2 regions of the Streptomyces sp. NPDC050418 genome follow, and region 2 is predicted to be linked to the other one. Evidence: riboswitches for the same ligand, from Rfam matches in the RefSeq annotation. Region 2 holds a riboswitch; the other holds the start of a gene.
The links. A riboswitch is a leader RNA that binds a small molecule or an ion and turns the genes downstream of it on or off. The one in region 2 is predicted to bind ZMP and ZTP.

Region 1 (4,404 bases), on a different contig from region 2:
CTTGGCGATCTGGTCGGCCGTGAAGTGCTCGTACAGCAGGACCGCGATGTCCATCAGGGACTGCGGGGCGCCGATCTGCCAGTTGTACCAGTTGCCGTAGCGGGCCTGGTTCTCGTTGTAGACCTGCGCGTACAGGTGCTCGACGCCGGTGATCACCGCGTCCTTGAGGCCCGCGTCGCCCGTCAGACCGGTGCCGGGCTGCGCGTAGGCCTCGGCCATCGTGTAGAGCTTGCCGAACGTCGACTGGATCTGGCCCGAGTAGCCGTACGACTCCTGGTCGGTGTCCGGCTCGGGGTCCTTGTAGACCATGCCGGGCCACAGCGAACCGTCGGCCGGCGTCATGGTGTCCCAGTTGGCGCGGGCGTTCGTGCCGAGGGTCCGGAGCTTCGACTTGAAGGGCTCCGTGGTGGGGCTGAAGCCCTCACCGAGGATCAGGGTGCGCCACTTGGCGCGCAGCGCGGCGAAGTCTTCGGGGGCGGCGCCCGCGGAGGCGGCGGAGGCCTCGGCGGAGGCGGCCGCATGGGCGGTCGGCGCGGTGGCGGTGAGACCGAGGGCCAGTGCAGTGCCGCCGCTGGAGGCGAGGAAACCGCGGCGGGACCAGGACGTCGTCATGGAGAACTCCGGAGGGACGTACGACTGGGGGCAGGAGCATGCGGTTTCTAGCACGCAAACGTTCAAACGCTCAATAGATACTGCCAAGTTGAGCGTTTCGATCGCTTCGCGGAGGGTGACGGTCTCGACAGCTGGGCCGACGCATAAGAGGGCATTGCCGCTGGATAGATTCCCTTTATGTCATCGATACCCGGACCCGGCGGAGCGCCGCAGCCGAACCCCTATCAGCAGCCGTCTCCCCAGCCTCCGCAGGCGCCGGTCCAGCAGAACCCGTACGCCCAGCAGGCACCACAGCCCGCGTTCCCTCAGCAGATGCAGCCCGGTATGCCCGGTGCGCCCATGCCGCAGCCCGGCTTCGGCGCGCCCGTGCCGCCGCCCGCGCCGCGCAAGGGAATCCCCGGCTGGGCGTGGGGCATCGGCGGTGTCGTGGTCGCGTCCGCCGTGTGGGCGGGCGCCCTGTTCGCGACGGGCAACCTGGGGTCCGCGAGCGCGGACCTGGGCGGCTACGGCTATGAGAAGAACCTCTGCTCGGCGGCCGACATGTCCTCGTTCAAGGGCCGCTACGAGAAGGGCACCGAGAAGAACGACGAGACCCGGTACTCCTCGCAGCGGCCGACCGTCGACCAGAGCTACTGCAGCCTCGACCTCAAGGACAAGGAGTCCACCGAGGAGTACACGAGCACCTACATCACGTACAACGCGACCTGGCACAAGGCGACCGATCCCGCTGAGGAGTACGCCGACCTCGCCAAGTCCAACGAGGACTACGACTACGAGGGCTCCAAGACCGTGGTCACCCGCGTCGACGGCCTGGGCGACGAGGCCTGGCTGACGACGGAGACCAGCGACACCGACGACGAGCTCAACCGGATGGAGCTGAACGTCCGAGAGGGCTGGTTCACCTTCCGGATGAGCTGGAGCGACTACAGCGCCTCGTCCTCCGGCGACAGCAAGGTCCCGTCCGCGAAGGACGTCGAGGAGTGGCTGGTGACGGACACGAAGGCGACGCTCAAGGCGCTGCGGTAGGGCTGAGCTCGGCCTTGGACGGCTTGTGGGGCGCGGGAGCCGGACTCCCGCGCCCCGTCGCGTTCACGCAGCGGTCAGGCGCTCCGCCGCGTCCAGTGTCTGCTCCAGGAGTACGGCGATCGTCATCGGGCCGACACCGCCCGGCACCGGGGTGATCAGACCGGCGCGCTCGGCGGCCGAGTTGAAGTGCACGTCGCCGACGTTGCCCGGGTTGTAGCCCGCGTCGATGACGACCGCGCCCTCCTTGATGTCCTCACCCCGGATGAACTCCGGGCGGCCGACCGCGGCGACCAGGATGTCCGCCTCGCGGATCACCTCGGAGAGGTTCTCCGTACGCGAGTGGCAGTACGTGACCGTGGCGTCGCGGCCGAGCAGCAGCATCCCGACCGGCTTGCCGAGGATCGCGCTGCGCCCGACGACGACCGCGCGCTTGCCGGTCGGGTCGACGCCGTACGCGTCGAGCAGCCGCATGATGCCGCCGGGTGTGCAGGAGGCGAAGCCGGGCAGGCCGAAGCCCATCGCGGCGAACGAGGTCATCGTCACGCCGTCGACGTCCTTCTCCGGCGCGATGGCCTCGAACGCGGCGCGCTCGTCGATGTGGTCGCCGACCGGGTGCTGCAGCAGGATGCCGTGCACGTCCGGGTCCTCGGAGAGCGCGGTGAGCTCGGCGACGAGCTGCTCGGTGGTGATGCCGGCGGGCAGCTCGACATGGCGGGACTCGATGCCGGCCTTCGCGCAGCGGTTCCACTTCATCTTCACGTACGTGACGGAGGCGGGGTCCGCGCCGACCAGGACCGTGGCAAGACAGGGGGCCTTGCCTGCGCGCTCGGTGAAGGCCCTGGCGCGGGCGGCGGTGCGTTCGGAGATCTCGCGGGCGAGGGCCGTGCCGTCCATGAAGCGGGCGGTGCGCGGGGTGGTGGTCATGCGGGGCTCCTGGGTGCGGTGGTGATCGCCCAGGCGCGCGGCAGGAGGGTGTTTCGTCGGCGTTCATGCCGGGCTGCTCCCCGGTGGTGCTCCACCTTTTGCGCCAGTCGCAGCCGTGTTCAGGGTACGGGACCGTAGGTGGGGGGTTTGGGGTCGGGGGCGGGAACGGGTGGGGGCGAGGTTCGGGGGCAGGGGCAGGGGCACGTGCGGGATGCGTTGCCGGGTGCCTACACGCGCCGCGGTGAAGCAAGCAGCACCCGCCCCCGGTCCCGCGTCCCGTGTTCGCTCACCTGCCAGCCCGCTTCCGTCAGAACTCCCGACCATCCCGGCAGCTCGCCCGGCTCCCCGCCCCGTATCTCCACGGCCTCCGGCTGGTGCGTCTCCGTCACCACGTAGCCGTCGGAGCCGGCGGTGCCCGGTCTGCAGCCGGCCGCCTCCAGGGCCAGGGACGCCGCCTGGACCAGGTGGCTGCGCTCCCAGGTGCAGGGGCGGTCCGTCGCGCCGTCCGTGTTCGTCATACGGCGCAGTTCGAGCAGGCCCTGCCACGCGCTGTGCACCTCGCGGAGCCGCGTCGGGCTGTCATCGGGCGGTGCGCTCTCCGTGCCCGCGCGCGCCGCGAACACCCCGGACGCGGGGGCGGTGGCGCGGGCCGTCGGGGCCGGGGCCGACGTCAGGTACTCCTGGCGCAGGCGGTGGCCGGACGGTGTCAGGAAGTACGCGCGCGGCGGCCGCGCGTGCCGGAACGCCAGACCGTGCCGCACCAGCGCGTCCAGCTGCGCCTCGGTCCCGCTGATCCGGCCCGTCACCTCCTCGGCACCCGCGAGGACGCGGCGCAGCGGTGCCGTCAGCCTGCCTGTGGTCACAAGGGCCCCCTTTCCCCGGTCCGTCCCTGCCATGGTGCCGCCCGCCACTGACAACCGCCCTCCCGATGCGGCCGGACCGCCGCCGGGACACAGTGGCCTCAGGGGGACCGCACCCCCAGGAGGAACAATGGGAATCTTCGACGCGTTCAAGGGCAGCAGGGACAAGGCCGGGAAGGCCGCCGAGGCGGTCAAGGAGCAGGTGCAGGAGCAGACCTCGGCCGGCGCGAGCGCACCCGCGTCGCCCGCGAGGAGCAGCGCCGATGCCACCTCCCGGTTCACGGAGGAGGCCGCCTCCGCCACCCAGGCCGCCGCGGACCGCCTGAGGGCGGAGGCCGCCGCACCGGATCTCGCGCGCGAGGACGCACAGCGCGAGGAGCGGCCCGCAGCGTCCAAGGACACCGAGCCCAAGTCCCGTACGTACACCGTGAAGCCCGGTGACTCCCTCGCCGCCATCGCGCGTCACGAACTCGGCGACGAACTCCGATGGCACGAGATCTACGCGCTCAACAAGGAGACCATCGGGGGCAACCCTGACCTGATCCTGCCGGGCACCGTGCTCAGGCTTCCCTAGGTGCCGCCAGCGACATCCCACGCCCCGCGAAATACGTGCCGAAGACCCCCACGGCCAGCTCCGCCCTCCGCGTGCCAGCGTCCGTGCCCGACGGGTTGTGGAAGTGGAAACCCGTGCCGTCGGCCGTCCGGCCCGTGACGAGGACCAGGTGGCCGCCGCGGGAGGGCGGCGGTGCGGGGGCGCGCCGGATCGCGTAGTGCACCGAGGCGATGACGACCCGGCCCGCGTCCAGGAGCGCGCCGATCCCGTCGAGGGTCAGCTCGCGGTGGACCTCTGCGTCGAGCCCGTACACCTCGCGGACGAAGGTGACGGCCGGCGCGTAGATCATGCCGTGGATCCCGCCCTCGGCGTCCACGGTGTACGCGCCGAACTTGAGCGCGCCGTCGCGCAGTTCGAAGAGCGACGGCG
Region 2 (4,404 bases):
TACAGCCCCCAGGTGCGCACGGCGGGTCCCACCCTGGTCTGGCAGGAGCGGACGGGCTCGCGGACACTGCGGCTCGAAGGGGTCGGGATGCGGGAGCGGGCCGTGGAGATCGCGGAGTCGGTGCCGGGGCCGCAGCGCTGAGGCCGCCGCAGGCGCCCGGAATTCGTCCGGCCGAGGTGGGAACCCGGCGGGCGCGAGCGGTGTACCAGAAGTGAATCGGCGCGGAGAGCCGCGTCGGGGACCTTCGGGAGAACGCATGCGTACGGTACGGAAGTTGGCGACTCTGCTCGGCACGCTGGTGGCCGGGCTCGCCCTGATCCTGCTCGGAGCACCGGCCGCCACGGCAGGCGGACCCACGAGCGTGCTGCTCGCCTCACCGACCACGGCGAAAGCGGCAGCGCTCACCGCCCAGGGAGACCGTTACCAGCAGCTGTCCGACCTGCTTGACATCGGCACATCGGTGGAGGGCGAAAAGGCCCCGTCCATGGACAAGTTGCTGGACGGCCAGATGGTGAACGTCACCTGGATGATCCATGACGTGGAGCCGTGGCGCGTCGACCGAATCTATGTCCTGCCGCCCGGGAAGGGCATCTCCCCCGTCTGGATCCACACAGCGGGCGGAGCGGGCGAGTCCCTCGATCTGGCCAACGGCACCTGGCACAGGCCCCGCCTCCCCGCCGACCTGACGGGATTCCTGGCCTCGCTCAAGCTGCTCCACTACTCCGGCGCGGGCGACTTGGTCCCGCCGCCCGAGGACCGCACTCCCGACGAGAGCACGGACGACGCCGCGAACACCAACCAGGACACCCCGGCCGCCACCGGCACCGACCGCAGCACCCCCACCGCCACCCCCAGCACCGACGTGGCCACCGGCTGGTGGTGGGCCTTCCCCGGAATCGCCGCCGGAGCAGCACTCGCCCTCGGCAGCCGCCCCCTCGCCCGCCAACTCCCGTCCCTGACCACCAGGTTGCGCGAATCCCGGGCCGCCACCCGTGAGGAGGGAACGCGGGGGGAGCTGATAGACCGCTGACCGACAGCAGCCCACCCGCTCCCCCCACACGCCACGTCGCGCCTGCGCGCGGCCGCTCAGGTCAGGTCGATCCCCGGGTACATCAGGTCAGGTCGATCCCCGGGTACAGGGGGAAACCGGACAGCAGATCAGTGGCCCGCTGCGCCACCTCGTCCGAGACCTTCGCAGCCAGCACATGCTGAGCCTTCGACGGAGCACCCGACTTCGTCGTCCCCGGCTCGGCAGCCTTGAGCACCGTGTCGATCAGCCCCGCGATCTCATCCATCTCCGCCGCGCCCAGACCACGCGTGGTCAGCGCGGGCGTACCGATCCGGATTCCGGAGGTGTACCAGGCACCGTTGGGGTCGGCGGGAATCGCGTTGCGGTTCGTGACGACCCCGGAGTCAAGGAGCGCCGACTCGGCCTGCCGCCCCGTCAGCCCGTACGACGAAGCCACATCGATCAGATTGAGGTGATTGTCCGTACCACCCGTCACCAACGTCGCACCACGCCGCATCAACCCCTCGGCCAGCGCACGGGAGTTGTCCACCACACGCTGGGCGTAATCACGGAAGGAGGGCTGCCGCGCCTCCGCCAGCGCCACCGCCTTCGCCGCCATCACATGCGGCAGCGGCCCGCCGAGCACCATCGGGCACCCGCGGTCCACCTGGTCCTTGAGCGAGTCGTCGCACAGCACCATGCCGCCCCGCGGACCCCGCAGCGACTTGTGCGTGGTGGTCGTGACGATCTGCGCGTGCGGCACGGGATCGAAGTCCCCGGTGAGCACCTTGCCGGCGACGAGCCCGGCGAAGTGCGCCATGTCGACCATGAGCGTGGCACCGACCTCGTCGGCGATCTCGCGCATGATGCGGAAGTTCACGAGACGGGGGTAGGCGGAGTAACCGGCCACGATGATCAAGGGCTTGAAGTCACGGGCGGTCTTGCGGAGGGCTTCGTAGTCGATCAGGCCTGTGGCGGGGTCGGTGCCGTACGAGCGCTGGTCGAACATTTTTCCGCTGATGTTCGGGCGGAAGCCGTGCGTCAGGTGGCCGCCCGCGTCCAGGGACATACCGAGCATGCGCTGATTGCCGAAGGCCTGGCGGAGTTCGGCCCAGTCGGCGTCGCTGAGGTCGTTGACCTGGCGAGCGCCGGCGCGCTCCAGGGCCGGCGCCTCCACCCGGTCGGCGAGCACGGCCCAGAAGGCGACGAGGTTGGCGTCGATACCGGAGTGCGGCTGGGCGTATGCGTGGCGGGCGCCGAAGAGCTCGCGGGCGTGTTCGGCGGCGAGGGATTCCACGGTGTCGACGTTGCGGCAGCCGGCGTAGAAGCGGCGGCCGATGGTGCCCTCGGCGTACTTGTCGCTGAACCAGTTGCCCATCGCGAGGAGGGTGGCCGGGGAGGCGTAGTTCTCGGAGGCGATCAGCTTGAGCATCTCGCGCTGGTCGTGCAGCTCCTGCCCGATGGCGTCGGCGATGCGCGGTTCGACGCCGCGGATCACCTCAAGCGCGCTGTTGAAAGCCGTGGAGGCGGTGGCAGCCGTGGCGGAGGGAGAGGGGGCGGAGGGGGAGACGGACGGATCGGTCATGGTGTGGACCTCCGGAACGAAGACGATGCGTACAGGTTCGTCGTACTCGGTTCGGCCCAGGCGCACGGCACACAGTTCACGAGCCGCTCCCCGATGGTTGACCCCATCTCAGCGCGCCAGTCACGGCCCACGCGTCACCTTACCGGCAGGTGTCCGGGCGAGGTTTCCTCGTCCGCGATGCGAGCGACGATAGAGAAGTGGGCGACACCCCAGCCCTCACCGCACGATGAACGGAGACCCCGTGTCGACGACGGAAACGCGTACGGAAGCTTTGATCGCCTCGGCCGATGCGCGCAGTGCGCACAACTACCATCCGCTGCCCGTCGTGGTCGCCACGGCCGAGGGGGCCTGGATGACCGATGTGGAGGGGCGGCGGTATCTGGACATGCTGGCCGGGTACTCGGCGCTGAACTTCGGGCATGGCAACCGGCGTCTTGTCGACGCGGCGAAGGCCCAGCTGGAGCGGGTCACGCTGACGTCGCGGGCGTTTCATCACGACCGGTTCGCCGAGTTCTGCACGCGGCTCGCGGCGTTGTGCGGCATGGAGATGGTGCTGCCGATGAACACCGGCGCGGAGGCCGTCGAAACCGCCGTGAAGACCGCTCGAAAGTGGGGCTACAAGGTCAAGGGTGTGCCGGACGGTGCGGCGCGGATCGTGGTCGCGTCGGACAACTTCCACGGCCGGACCACCACGATCGTGAGCTTCTCGACGGATCCCGAGGCGCGGGCGGACTTCGGTCCGTACACGCCGGGCTTCGACGTCGTGCCGTACGGGGATCTCGACGCCCTGCGCGAGGCGGTCACGGACGAGACGGTGGCCGTGCTGCTCGAGCCGATCCAGGGCGAGGCGGGGGTCCTGGTGCCGCCGGCGGGCTATCTGCCGGGGGTGCGGGAGCTGACGCGGGAGCGGAACGTGCTGTTCATCGCGGATGAGATCCAGTCGGGGCTCGGGCGGACGGGGAAGACCTTCGCGTGTGAGCACGAGGGGGTCGTCCCGGACATGTACATCCTCGGCAAGGCGCTGGGCGGCGGGGTCGTGCCGGTGTCGGCCGTCGTGTCCTCGCGGGAGGTGCTCGGGGTGTTCCGGCCGGGTGAGCACGGGTCGACGTTCGGCGGGAACCCGCTGGCGTGCGCTGTGGCCCTCGAAGTGATCGCGATGCTGGAGACGGGTGAGTACCAGGCGAAGGCCACGGAGCTGGGCGAGCATCTGCACCGCGAGCTGGGACTGCTGGTCGGCGGCGGTGCGGTGCGCGCGGTGCGCGGGCGCGGGCTGTGGGCGGGGGTGGACATCGATCCGTCGTACGGGACGGGCCGGGAGATCTCCGAGAAGCTGATGGACCGCGGTGTCCTGGTGAAGGACACGCATGGGTCGACGATCCGGATCGCGCCGCCGCTGGTGATCAGCAAGGAGGATCTGGACTGGGGTCTCGACCAGTTGAAGGCCGTGCTGGACGCGGGTGAGGAGGGCGAGGCGGGCGAGGTGTAGGCCCGCGACCGGGGAGGCCCAACGGGTGAGCCCACCGGGAGCGCTCAGAGGATCACGTGCGGCAGGAAGCGGGCGTACTCGTCCGTGATCAGGCCGGATGATTCGCGGATGCCGAGTCCCGCTGCCTCGTCCTCGACCACCCACGCGCCGAGGACGACGTGGTTGCCGTCGAAGGCGGGCAGCGGGGCCAGCTCCTGGTAGCAGCACGGTTCGTCGCGTACGAGGGGAGCGGCGCTGCCGGCGTCGGCGTCCGTGTGGATGGTGACGCCCGCGCCTTCGCGGCCAAGCAGCGGTTTGGCCACGTACGAGGTGAGGTCGCGGGGG

Region 1: it holds a riboswitch for ZMP and ZTP, as region 2 does, so the genes downstream of both, ACIBI4_RS31365 (bifunctional 5,10-methylenetetrahydrofolate dehydrogenase/5,10-methenyltetrahydrofolate cyclohydrolase) here and ACIBI4_RS08975 (glycine hydroxymethyltransferase) in region 2, are expected to answer to the same signal.

The regions. Positions count from the first base shown of each region.
Region 1 covers NZ_JBITIG010000015.1:201,999-206,402, reverse strand. The annotation lists gene ACIBI4_RS31375 (polysaccharide lyase 8 family protein) at 1-612, opposite strand, end outside; gene ACIBI4_RS31370 (hypothetical protein) at 790-1,638, shown strand; gene ACIBI4_RS31365 (bifunctional 5,10-methylenetetrahydrofolate dehydrogenase/5,10-methenyltetrahydrofolate cyclohydrolase) at 1,702-2,562, opposite strand; ZMP/ZTP riboswitch at 2,583-2,683, opposite strand; gene ACIBI4_RS31360 (hypothetical protein) at 2,790-3,425, opposite strand; gene ACIBI4_RS31355 (LysM peptidoglycan-binding domain-containing protein) at 3,553-3,996, shown strand; gene ACIBI4_RS31350 (peptidase) at 3,983-4,404, opposite strand, start outside.
Region 2 covers NZ_JBITIG010000003.1:337,477-341,880, reverse strand. The annotation lists gene ACIBI4_RS08985 (hypothetical protein) at 1-141, shown strand, start outside; gene ACIBI4_RS08980 (hypothetical protein) at 257-1,030, shown strand; gene ACIBI4_RS08975 (glycine hydroxymethyltransferase) at 1,113-2,594, opposite strand; ZMP/ZTP riboswitch at 2,642-2,728, opposite strand; gene rocD (ornithine--oxo-acid transaminase) at 2,821-4,080, shown strand; gene ACIBI4_RS08965 (glutathionylspermidine synthase family protein) at 4,125-4,404, opposite strand, start outside.